Regions from separate parts of the Aeribacillus sp. FSL M8-0235 genome, predicted to be linked through region 3. Evidence: riboswitches for the same ligand, from Rfam matches in the RefSeq annotation. Region 3 holds a riboswitch; each other region holds the start of a gene.
The links. Region 3 has a riboswitch for S-adenosylmethionine ahead of NSQ71_RS05745 (methionine biosynthesis PLP-dependent protein). Riboswitches for the same ligand answer to the same signal wherever they lie in the genome.

Region 1 (4,286 bases), 170 kb from region 3:
CCCTGTATTGACTAAAAATACTTTCACATCATGTTCTTCGATTTTTCTTCCGAGCATTTCAGAGTATCTTGTAGCTGGAAGCGGAAGAAATGGTGCGCCAAAGCATGTGGAGAACGTTGTTTTAGGGGAAGTAATACCCCTTTCCGTTCCAGCAAGCTTGCTCGTATAACCGCTTAAGAAATGATACATAGCCTGTTCTTTCGTTAATTTGCTTATTGGCGGTAGAACACCGAACGCATCAGCTGTTAAAAAAATAATTGTGTTAGGGTGACCCGCAATGCTCGGTTTAGCAATATTGTCAATCGCTTCAATTGGATAAGCCGCACGGGTGTTTTCTGTTAATAAGGAGTTGTCATAATCAGGAATTCGTGTCGATTCATCAACCACAACGTTTTCCAAAACGGAACCGAATCGAATCGCGTTATAAATTTGAGGTTCTTTTTCTTCAGACAAACCGATGCATTTTGCATAACAGCCGCCTTCAATATTAAAAATACCAGATGAAGACCAGCCGTGTTCATCATCACCAATTAATCGGCGTTTTGGATCGGCGGAAAGTGTTGTTTTGCCTGTTCCCGATAAACCGAAAAAGAGCGCGACATCGCCTTCTTGACCGACATTGGCGGAGCAGTGCATTGAAAATATATCTCTTTCTGGAAGCAGGAAGTTCATGACGGAAAAGATAGACTTTTTCATCTCGCCTGCATATTCAGTTCCGCCGATCAGGATTATTCTCTTTTCAAAAGAAATAATGATAAATGCTTCTGAGTTCGTTCCATCCACAGCTGGATCTGCTTTAAAGGAAGGAGCGGAAACAATCGTAAACGGATTTTTATGCTCCTTTAAATCGTCTTGGCTTTTCGGACGGATAAACAGTTGGCGAGCAAATAAATTTTGCCACGCCAATTCATTGACCACTTGAATTGGAAGACGATATTTTTTGTCAGCTCCGGCAAATCCGTTAAAAACATAAATTTCATCTCTATTTTTTAAATATTGTATGACTTTTAAGTACAGTTTTTCAAAAACTTCTGATGAAATTGGCTTGTTGACGGGTCCCCAATCAATTAAATGCTTGACAGAATCTTCTTCAACGATGAATTTATCTTCTGGTGACCGGCCGGTATATTTGCCTGTTGTAACCGAAACTGCACCTGTATTTGTTAAAAAACCTTCTTTCCTAGCTAAAACTTTTTCTACAAGTCGTGCGACTGGTAAATTATGATATGCATTTGGTCCGCTGATCAACGAAGCTAATTCATTTGATACATCTACAATATTCATATACATACCATCCTTTTTTTGCATATTTGAAATGGTTTTATAGAAATAGTATAACACATTCGAAAAAATAATCCATCCTATTTATCGATTTTTGAAAATAATGTTTTTACTATATATTTTGCCTTCATTTTTGGGCATCATACGAATCATGATTGATCAGCTGATCCTGAAATAATGGATATCAGATGATTTGGAAAATTACAGAGAAGCTTTATTTATTGTTGACAAGTACTTTTTTGCTCCTGTATGATATACATTTGAACGGATACTCTTATCCCGAGTTGGCGGAGGGACAGGCCCTATGAAGCCCAGCAACCGGCTCGTTGAAAGAAGACAGTAGAATATGGCTTTCAAAATCCCGGTATTCTATGGACATACAACATGATGCGAAAGAATTCCATATTCATAGACGAGCAATGGTGCTAACCTGATGCAAGGTTATATCCTTGAACGATAAGAGTGAAAGGCAATGATGTTTATAACAACCTTTCCTCTGGCAGGGAAGGTTTTTTCTATGTATAAGAGAAATCTCGTTTAGCCAAGTTTTTCTTATCGTACGCAATTTTGATATGTTTACAACAGTGGTGAGGGAATGAGTTCCGTGTCAATGTCAAGGAGTGTAGCACTCCATAAACATCATTTTAAGTTTGAGGAGGAAGCAGTAAATGACAAAAAAGCGCCGTCTGTTTACATCTGAATCCGTAACGGAAGGGCATCCGGACAAAATTTGCGACCAAATTTCAGATGCGATTTTAGATGCCATTTTAGAAAAAGATCCGAACGCACGTGTAGCTTGCGAAACATCTGTCACCACCGGACTTGTATTAGTCAGTGGAGAAATTACGACAAGCACGTATGTGGATATACCAAAAATTGTGCGAGAAACGGTCAAAGAGATCGGCTATACGAGAGCTAAATACGGTTTTGATGCTGAAACTTGTGCTGTTTTAACATCAATTGATGAGCAATCACCCGATATTGCTGCAGGGGTGGATAAAGCTTTAGAAGCGCGAGAAGGACAAATGACTGATGAAGAAATTGAAGCGATTGGCGCTGGAGATCAAGGGTTAATGTTCGGTTTTGCATGCAATGAAACGAAGGAATTAATGCCTCTCCCGATTTCCATTGCCCATAAGCTTTCACGCCGGCTTACAGAAGTTAGAAAAAGCGAAGAAATTCCTTATTTGCGTCCGGACGGAAAGACGCAAGTTACGGTAGAATATGATGAAAATGAACAGCCGGTTAGAATTGACACAATTGTCATATCGACTCAACACCATCCGGAGGCAACTTTAGAACAAATTAAGCAGGATATTAAAGAAAAAGTAATTGATCCGGTTGTTCCAAAAGAACTGATCGATGAAGAAACAAAATATTTCATCAACCCTACCGGACGTTTCGTTATTGGCGGACCACAAGGAGATGCAGGATTAACGGGACGAAAAATCATTGTCGATACTTACGGAGGCTATGCGCGCCATGGCGGAGGAGCTTTCTCAGGAAAAGATCCGACGAAGGTAGACCGATCTGCAGCTTATGCGGCTCGTTATGTAGCGAAAAATATTGTCGCAGCCGGACTTGCAGACAAATGCGAGGTTCAGCTGGCCTATGCAATTGGTGTAGCGAAACCTGTCTCTATTTCTGTTGATACGTTCGGTACTGGCAAAGTAAGCGAAGATGTTTTAGTTGAATTAATTCGCAATAACTTTGATTTGCGCCCAGCTGGCATTATAAAAATGCTTGACTTGCGCCGCCCGATTTACAAACAGACAGCTGCTTACGGTCATTTCGGACGCAACGATCTAGATTTGCCATGGGAACGCACAGATAAAGCGGAAGCTTTGCGCGAACAGGCTCATCAATATTTGTAAAATAAAAAAGGTGTCCAATGCGATGCATGCATTAGACACCTTTTTGCTTTTATGGTCCGAATGCGACAAAACAGATGGTGCCTGCTGAAGCTCCTAGAACTATTCCCGCCAGCACATCTGAAGGGTAGTGTAGGCCAAGAAAAATTCTTGATAGTGCCACACTGAATGCGAGAGGAAGCAAAATCCATGTTAAGGCTGGAAAAAAGAGCAAAAATGGTGTTGCCACTGAAAATACAGCTGTCGTATGTCCAGAAGGAAATGAATGGTCAGTTAACGGATTTTCTAACACTTTTGTTTCAAATAATGTAAGATAAGGCCGTCTGCGTGGATAAATTCTTTTCACAATGAAAACCGGAATATGACTGAAAAAAAGAGCAGCTGAACTTGCCAAGGCAACAGTTTTTACAGGTTCATTAAAAAATAACATCAGCATTAAACATGTTGCAATTGAAAAAACAGCCCCTCCTAAATGAGTAATATACCGAAAATAAACATTCAGTCCTTTTCGTTCAAAATGCGAATTAATCAGTTTGAACAACTTGCACTCAAATTGGTAAAGCTGATTCAGCAGTCTGCCCATGTTAAAGTTCCTCTTTTCAAAAAGCAAAAATTCTTAAAAAAATTTTCTCTCATATTTATGTAAACTTCAACAAATCTAATAAAAATTTTACAAAATTTTAAAAATACATGAAGCTGCCCGGTAAAGAATGACATTTGAAAGAGAAAGTTTTAAAATGTTTTTATAAGCAATTTATATGTTGTTCATACGAGCAATATTTTTATAATATTGAGCTTTTTCGATATACTCGCGACGGATGCGTTCCATATCTTGAAGATCTTCTTCTGTTAATTCTCTAATCACTTTGGCGGGTCTTCCGAATGCTAAAGTTTTCTCAGGTATCTTTTTGCCTGGCGGGACAAGACTGCCTGCACCGATAAAAGCGCCTTTTCCGATTTCTGCTCCATCCAGAATAATCGAACCCATTCCAATTAGAGCTCCTTTCCGCACAATCGCACTATGGAGCAGAACTTGATGGCCGACGGTTACATCATCTTCAATAATTAACGGTTTATTTGGGCTCTGGTGCAGACAGCATTGGTCTTGAATATTGACCCGATTTCCAATAATAG
Region 2 (4,286 bases), 2.1 Mb from region 3:
CCCGAAAGAATTTCTGAACCTGCAAAAAGAATTGCATCGGCTGAAAGAGGAAAACGAAATTTTTAAAAAAGCTATGGTCATATTCGCAAAGAAGTAGATTCAAACCACTGTTATATCCATGATTGACGAGATAAGAGCCAGACACCATTATGACCTTAAAACCATGTGTACGGTCCTTGGCGTGCCGAGAAGTACCTACTATCAATCCAAACAAAAAACAGAATCAAAAACAAAACGGAAAACCGGGAGCTGACAGACAGAATACGAAAAATCCATACGGAAAGCAAGCAGAGATACGGAGAACCGAAGATCCACCATATGCTTGAAAAAGAATGGCTCAAAGTCAGACTGAAACGGGTTCAGCATTTGATGAAGGCTGCAGGCATTTATTCCATTATCAGAAAAAAGTATCGCCCCCATTCCAATAAGGGCAAGATGGAAGAGAATGGACATCGTTCCCCTCTTTTGCAGCGTCTAATACGAATATAAATTCACGTAAAAATGTCCTTGGAAGTACAGTGATTTCCTGTTCAAAGGCAACAGTAAATGATTCAACATATTGCTTAATAAATGTATCATCAATAACTGTCTCTGGTATCCATTTGTGTACCATACCGTGGATTTCCCTAACTTTATATGAAACTTCTATTAATTGTTCAGTTGAGAAACGGTTTAATTTCATCAATGGGGTTGAAAGTACACCACTAACCCTTCCATTTTTTGTGAAGATAAAGGTTTAATTCTAGAATATAAAACATCATGTTCTTTAATTGATCGATCCTCGTTTTTAATTAAATCATCCGTTCCAGTAAATAACATATAACATCCTTTCCTTACATACGATTCACTTATTCCTAGCAATTTAGCTAATTTGTAATTCGAGAAATCAGGATTCAACTCAATTGCTTGTCTAAGTTTTTCTAAGTTCTTATCCGTTTTATTGCGCTGTTCTTTTAAATACTCCTCACGGCTTTTTACGCCCATTTCCCGGCGTTTTTGTTTCCTTCTCCGCTTTTCATTCGCATCTATAATCGTGCTTAAATGGCGTTGTTCGTCCTCTGTTATATCTAACCATTCAATTAATTTTTTATTGCTGATATTATATCCAGCGCCAGGATACCCTTTTTCTCTGGCTATTCGGTTTGCTTCTTCGTTATTCCGTGCATAATAGGCCTTTTCAGCGCTTCTGGTGGATCTTCTTAAAGGCTCATTAAACTGTAAATTAAACGTTAGCGTTTGTTTTAAGGCTTCTTCTGGATCATTCAAAAAGCAACATAACCAATAACGGTACAAGAAACAAATTGTCTCACGATAACCAGTAACGTTATAATTGCGTAATTCAACCAGTTTTTCTAAGTCTAGTAATCTAGCATGATGCGATCGGAAGACGTTAAAAAGATGTTGTACCTTCTTTTTTCGTCCTCTTTTTTTAGGCTTTCCTGTTTTGGCTCAACCTCAAGTTCCGGTAAATACCTCAAATTGTAAACTGCACCATTAAATAATTGTAGCATGCCATCAGAAAAATGTAAGCGAATTTGAATCGAATATGATGTAAAAAAGTGTTGACAGAGGGGAAGGATAGTGGCATAATCCAAGTAACCGAATAAGAATTATAAAGTTAATAATAAAACTCTTATCAAGAGCAGGTGGAGGGATGAGCCCAATGAAGCCCGGCAACCGACTCATATGATGAGCACGGTGCTAATTCTCCCAACAGAGATGTTGAAAGATAAGAAGTTGTTTTGACAAAAAACCTCTTCTTATTGAAGAGGTTTTATTTATATAAAAAAATCTGAATGAAGAGGATTGAAAAAATGGGTCACGTAACAGCAGTATACCAAATCATTGCGAAACGAGAAGATTTAGAAAAAAAAGCAGAAGGCATTGCTCTTGGATTAACGGTAGGTTCGTGGACTGACCTTCCTCTTTTAGTGCAAGAGCAGTTAAAAAAGCATAAAGGACAAGTGGTTGAGATAAAAGAAACAGGCGAGGATCCATCCTCCGGCAAAACGATTGCACAGCTTCACATTCGCTTTCCGGGAGAAAACTTTTCTAAAGACATTCCTGCTATCTTAACGACAACTTTTGGAAAATTATCACTAGATGGAGAAATAAAATTACTAGATTTGCAGTTTGACGATGAGATCTTTCGGTATTTTCCAGGTCCTCGATTTGGAATTCAGGGGTTACGAGAAAAACTTGGCGTTTACGACAGACCGTTAGTGATGAGCATCTTTAAAGGTGTAATTGGACGTGATATGGATTACCTTCTTGCCCAATTGCGGGAGCAGGCTCTCGGGGGCGTCGACTTAGTAAAGGATGACGAAATACTTTTTGAAAATTCGCTCACATCATTTGAAACAAGAATAAAGGAAGGCAAAAAAGTTCTTGATAACGTGTATCAAGAAAAAGGGCACCGAACTTTGTATGCGGTCAATTTGACGGGAAAAACATTTGAATTGAAAGATAAGGCAAGAAAAGCAAAAGAATTAGGTGCCGATATTTTGCTATTTAATGTTTTTACATATGGCCTCGATGTGCTGCAAGCATTAAGGGAAGATGATGAAATCGCCCTCCCGATTATGGCTCATCCGGCGTTTAGCGGATCGTTTACTTCATCCGAAAAATATGGGCTCTCTCATTCCTTATTGCTTGGAAAATTGATAAGAATTGCTGGAGCAGATTTTTCGTTGTTCCCTTCACCATATGGCAGCGTTGCATTGGAGCGTGACAAAGTTTTAAACGTGAAAGAAGAATTGGTGAAGGAATCAGTTTTAAAACCAGTTTTTCCTGTTCCATCTGCTGGCATTCACCCGGGTCTTGTTCCCATTTTAATTCATGATTTTGGAAAAGATTGTGTCATTAATGCAGGAGGCGGTGTTCACGGTCACCCGCAAGGTGCTAAAGGCGGAGGAAAAGCTTTCCGTCAGGCAGTTGACGCTGTTTCCCGGGGTGTTCCCCTTAATGAAGCAGCTGAAGACATAGAATTACAAGAAGCAATTCGTCTCTGGGGATGGAAGGAGGCACCGTCCAATTGAAGCCAGTAATATTTTGTGATTTTGATGGAACGGTGACAAAAAAAGATAACATCGTTAGCATCATGAAGCGTTTCGCTCCAAAAGAGTGGGAGCAATTGAAGGATGGCGTCCTTTCCCAGTCGATTAGTATTCAGGAAGGAGTCGGCAAGATGTTTGCACTTCTTCCATCTTCTTTAAAGGGTGACATCATTCACTATATTTTAGAAACTGCAGAAATAAGGGAAGGATTTCACGACTTTGTTCATTATGCGAAAAACATGAACATTCCTTTATACATTGTCAGCGGCGGAATCGATTTTTTTATTAAACCGCTGTTGCAGCCTTTTGATTCTATTACCGCACTGTTTTGCAATAAAGCGGATTTTAGCGGAGAAACGATCACCATTCATTGGCCTTATACGTGTGATGAAAAGTGTCCCAACCAAAATTGTGGGTGCTGCAAACCGACAATTATTCGGCAAATTGCAAATGCTGACACTCATTCCATCATCATCGGGGATTCCGTCACAGATTTAGAAGCCGCGAAGATTGCAGATACAGTTATTGCACGTGATTATTTATCAAAAAAATGTCAAGAATTTTCTATTCCTTATCAATCTTTCGAAACATTTTACGACTGTATTGACATTTTAGAGAAGACAATAAACAAAACAAATTTCATAGAAGAAAAAGGTGGCGCAAAATGAGTGTCGTTTTAACTCGTGTTCATGAGCTTGCGGAGATTAAAGAGGAGCTTGCTGCGAGGGATTGGTTTATGGGGACAAGCGGCAATTTAGCCATAAAAGTTCAAGATTCCCCGCTTCAGTTTCTTGTGACCGCAAGCGGCAAAGATAAACGAAAAAAAACGAAGGAAGATTTTTTGCTTGTAGATGGAGAAGGAAATCCTGTAGGCGCAACACAGCTGAAGCCTTCGGCAGAAACGCTATTGCATTGCGAAATATATAAAAGAAGCAAAGCCGGCTGCAGCCTGCATGTACATACGGTTGCAAATAATGTCATCTCCGAACTTTATGGTGACGCTGGGAAAATTGTATTTCAAGGACAAGAACTGATAAAAGCGTTTGACCGCTGGGAGGAAGATGCAGAATTACAGATTCCGATTATTTATAATTATGCCCATATTCCTACATTAGCAAGCACTTTGGGCGATTTCGTGAAGGAGGATAAAGGGGCAGTTCTTATTCGCAACCACGGAATTACTGTATGGGGAAAAGATGGCTTTGAAGCGAAGAAAATTTTAGAAGCTTG
Region 3 (4,286 bases):
TCGACAGCGCTTGGGAACGTGTCCGCTATACAACCGAAGTGGATGAAAAAGTTCTTCAAGACTTTTCTAACTCTTCTTATGACTTGAAATTTTTAAAAGAAAAACCGGATCTTAAAGGTCTTGTAGATACAAGCTTTTTGAATTAAGTAATAAACCCCCTATACAGAAGCTTTTTGATATTATGCGGCTTCTGGATAGGGGGGTTATTTTGTTGATGTAAATTCAAGATGAAGCAGTTGTTAAAACAGGGCTTATCCCAAAAGTTGTTTATGACTATGCCTGTATATTGGGATTCTGTTGTTGTGAGAGCTTTTTATTCAAATCGCTCGAATAAGCTCCCGTTTTTTCACATTGTTTGGAGCTGTCCAGAAAGTCAAAATCCATTGAAAACGAAAGATTATAAACATTGATATATCAACATTTCTAAAACATTAAAGGGGCGTCTATAAGCCGGAAAATCGACTTATTAGACAGCGCCTATATGAATTTCAATTTCTCCATTTGGGCCGTATTTTTCAAAATCATATGTGTAAGCACGCTCTACTTAAACCAGTTTCTTCTTGCTTCCAAATCTTACTCCAAGTTTTAAAAATGCCTTGTTCGTCCGTTTTATCTACTTGAAAAACTTTATTTTCATGTTCCTCGGGATTTCAATTAAAAGCTTCCCCATTATTTTCTTCAATTGCAATGCTTAATAAATAATCTCCTCTGTAGTCGCTTTCATAATCATAATAAATTCCGTACACATTGTTTTGATGATGTTCCAGTTTTTAGAAAGCGTTTTCTCACATAATTTTGATTTGCCCCATCATTTGCTCGTCATGAAAATTATTGGTTCGTATGCTGTCGATTATATACAGCATCATAAACAGTCTTTCCTTTCCATAATATTGATAAAAAAGAGAAGGCGCATCAGTAAAGAATGTTCAGCAAATTTTCCAAAGGCACGTTTATGTTCATCTTTTTTGCTTCCCAGCTTCACCTGCAAAACAAATATCGCATCTTCGTTTTCTGTTCAGCTGCTTTATGGAGTACGGGTTCGTTTGACAGAAGTTGGCGAAAAATTTATCAAATGATTAGTTTGCTAATTCAATCGTTTCATTCACTGTTTATTAAATACTCTTAAAATTTTCCAATTCCTCTAAAGAAGATCACCTCGTTCACAATTTTTCTCCAAATACGACAGCTTCCGAATTGGATATTTGCATTTTAAAATCTATTAAAATTTGGGAAGCCTCAGGGGAAAATAAAACCACTTCATTGAAATGATGGAGGATCAAAGGTGATCCATACAAAAAAATTTCCCTTTTGGCTTTCGCAAAAAACATTTCAAGAATCGACGGATTATTTAAAGAATGTTCTTATTTTTCTTTAGTTTTACTGAAAATAAATCAAAGTTATCGGAATTGTTGGCAGGAAACGTCTTGAATTTTTTTTAAAACTGAGGTAAAGTTATACCTATCAAAAGTTCATATCGGAATTCTTATCGAGAGAGGCGGAGGGAACTGGCCCGAAGAAGTCTCAGCAACCGGTACAAGGACGGCGGCATGATAACCTTTGTACCAAGGTGCTAAATCCAGCAAGCATTTTGCCGTAAGATATGCTTGGAAGATAAGAAGGAGCCAAACAATAAACGCCTTCTTCTTATGAAGAGGGCGTTTTATTTTTAAAGCCTCCTCTACAGGCAATGAAAGCAGCACATTTTTACTAACTAAAAAAGGAGGAAAGTCAAAGATGAATATTGAAACAGTTTTGGCCCAATTAGGAAATCGAAGTGAAGCTCTTACAGGAACAGTAAGCGCCCCCATTTATTTGTCCACAGCCTATCGGCATAAAGGAATAGGTGAATCAACAGGTTATGATTACACTCGGACAAAAAATCCAACGAGAGAGCTTGTCGAGGACGCCATAGCCAAATTGGAGGGAGCCGATCAAGGATTTGCATTTTCTTCCGGAATGGCAGCGATTCAGACGATTATGGCTTTATTTAAAAGTGGAGATGAACTGATCGTTTCAAAAGATTTATATGGCGGGACATACCGCTTGTTTGAAGAAGAGTGGCGCAAATACGGTCTTTCCTTCCACTATGACGATTTTACGTCTCGCGAATATACGGAATCATTAATAAACGAAAATACTAAAGCGATTTTTCTAGAAACCCCCACTAATCCGCTTATGCAGGAAACATCGATTTCCTCGTTGGCGGAATTGGTCCGGAAGCACAATTTGCTGCTGATCGTTGACAATACGTTCTACACACCTGTTTTGCAGCGTCCGATTGAAGAAGGAGCGCATATCGTGATTCACAGCGCAACGAAATATTTAGGCGGTCACAACGATGTCCTTGCCGGCCTGGTCTGTGCAAAAGGGAAAGAAATTTGCGAAAAATTAGCCATGCATCAAAATGCAATTGGTGCGGTATTATCTCCTTTTGATTCGTGGCTGCTGCTTAGAGGAATGAAAACTTTATCATTGAGAATGGCCAAACATCAGGAAAATGCAAGGGAGCTGGCGGCATATTTAAAAGAGCTTCCTGAAATTGATGATGTATTATATCCTGGCAGAGGCGGAATGCTTTCCTTCCGCGTGAAAAAAGAAGAATGGGTCAACCCGTTTTTGCAGAATCTGAAATTAATCTGTTTTGCGGAAAGCCTTGGAGGGGTAGAAAGCTTTATAACGTATCCAGCTACCCAAACACATGCGGACATTCCGGAAGAAATCCGAATTCAAAACGGTGTATGTAACCGGCTTCTCCGTTTTTCTGTAGGGATTGAAAGCGTGGAGGATTTGAAGGAAGATCTCAAGCAGGCATTGCAAGCAGCTGCGAAAGGGGATTTACTAAATGCATGACCAATGGAGCTTTCAAACAAAATTGATTCATAATAAACATAAGGTTGACACGACAACCGGTGCTGTCAGCGTGGCGATTCAGCAAGCGTCAACATTTCATCAGCAAACATTGGATGAATCTCCTGAATTTGACTACAGCCGTTCAGGAAATCCAACACGAAAAGCGTTGGAAGAGGCGATTGCCGAACTGGAAGGCGGAGTGAGAGGCTTTGCGTTTGCTTCTGGGATGGCCGCTATATCAACAGCTTTTCTTTTACTTTCTTCCGGTGATCATGTTTTGGTCACAGAAGATGTGTACGGCGGAACATACCGGATCGTTGCCGATGTTTTATCGCGCTTTGGCATTGAATATACGTTTGTCGATATGACGGACCTTGATGCCGTAAAAGCAAATATACGTCCGAACACAAAAGTGATTTACATTGAAACGCCCTCGAATCCGCTGTTAAAAGTGACGGACATTCGAGCAATTGTGCAGCTTGCAAAAGAAAATGGCTGTTTAACATTTGTTGATAATACATTTATGACTCCGGCTTTGCAAAGGCCTCTCGATTTAGGGGCCGATATTGTTTTACATAGTGCAACAAAATTTTTGGCAGGTCATAGCGACTGTTTGGCAGGACTGGCAGTTGTGAAAGATGAAAAGCTTGGCGAAGAGCTTTACAAACTTCAAAATGCCTTCGGCGCTGTTCTCGGCCCGCATGATTGCTGGCTTGTATTAAGAGGCTTAAAAACACTTCATGTGCGGCTGGATCAATCCGTCAAAACAGCTTCTCAATTAGCAGAATTTTTGAAAAAACACCCTGCCATTAAAAAAGTGTACTATCCGGGTCTTCACGATCACCCAGGGTCAGATATTCATTTGCGGCAAAGTGTCAACGGTGGAGCGGTTTTATCGTTTGAACTAGAAGATGAAAAAGCGGTCAAGATTCTTGCTGATCATGTTCAGCTGCCTGTTTTTGCAGTCAGCCTTGGTGCAGTTGAATCGATCTTGTCGTATCCAGCTAAAATGTCCCATGCCGCGATGCCGAAAGAAGAACGGATCAAAAGAGGGATAACCGATGGTCTTCTTCGATTAAGCGTAGGGCTAGAAAATTTTGAAGACTTAAAAAATGATTTGGAGTCTGGTCTTTCTACTGTTTTGGCCTATCAATAAATTTTTTCTTACCTTAAATAGAAGACAGGGAGATGTCGAATACCGACAATTCCTGTCTTTTTTTTATGTTGATAATCTAGCTGACATATTATCCCACATTTTTTCATTTGTTCTTTAATATGATAGTAATGCACCCAAAGTCAAACGAATTTAAAAAGGGGGAGTATCAATGATCAAATGGCGAAGCGGACTTATATTCTTAACAGCTCTTCTTTTCATAATGATCATTTCTGCGTGTGGAAATAACAGCGAAGGAGGAAGCAGCAAAAGTGATGGCTCC

Region 1: linked by a shared signal. The riboswitch ahead of metK (methionine adenosyltransferase) and the one ahead of NSQ71_RS05745 (methionine biosynthesis PLP-dependent protein) in region 3 are both predicted to bind S-adenosylmethionine.
Region 2: linked by a shared signal. The riboswitch ahead of NSQ71_RS15795 (2,3-diketo-5-methylthiopentyl-1-phosphate enolase) and the one ahead of NSQ71_RS05745 (methionine biosynthesis PLP-dependent protein) in region 3 are both predicted to bind S-adenosylmethionine.

What each region holds. Positions count from the first base shown of each region.
Region 1 covers NZ_JBBOBW010000001.1:981,453-985,738, forward strand. The annotation lists gene pckA (phosphoenolpyruvate carboxykinase (ATP)) at 1-1,284, opposite strand, end outside; SAM riboswitch class I at 1,553-1,744, shown strand; gene metK (methionine adenosyltransferase) at 1,950-3,155, shown strand; gene NSQ71_RS04955 (phosphatase PAP2 family protein) at 3,205-3,735, opposite strand; gene NSQ71_RS04960 (gamma carbonic anhydrase) at 3,907-4,286, opposite strand, start outside.
Region 2 covers NZ_JBBOBW010000001.1:3,224,323-3,228,608, reverse strand. The annotation lists gene NSQ71_RS15810 (transposase) at 1-97, shown strand, start outside; gene NSQ71_RS18605 (IS3 family transposase) at 166-489, shown strand; gene NSQ71_RS15805 (BREX system ATP-binding domain-containing protein) at 398-682, opposite strand; gene NSQ71_RS15800 (hypothetical protein) at 682-1,266, opposite strand; SAM riboswitch class I at 1,631-1,736, shown strand; gene NSQ71_RS15795 (2,3-diketo-5-methylthiopentyl-1-phosphate enolase) at 1,815-3,038, shown strand; gene NSQ71_RS15790 (2-hydroxy-3-keto-5-methylthiopentenyl-1-phosphate phosphatase) at 3,035-3,724, shown strand; gene NSQ71_RS15785 (methylthioribulose 1-phosphate dehydratase) at 3,721-4,286, shown strand, end outside.
Region 3 covers NZ_JBBOBW010000001.1:1,152,463-1,156,748, forward strand. The annotation lists gene NSQ71_RS05740 (aliphatic sulfonate ABC transporter substrate-binding protein) at 1-146, shown strand, start outside; SAM riboswitch class I at 1,481-1,618, shown strand; gene NSQ71_RS05745 (methionine biosynthesis PLP-dependent protein) at 1,735-2,850, shown strand; gene metC (cystathionine beta-lyase) at 2,843-4,006, shown strand; gene NSQ71_RS05755 (TAXI family TRAP transporter solute-binding subunit) at 4,176-4,286, shown strand, end outside.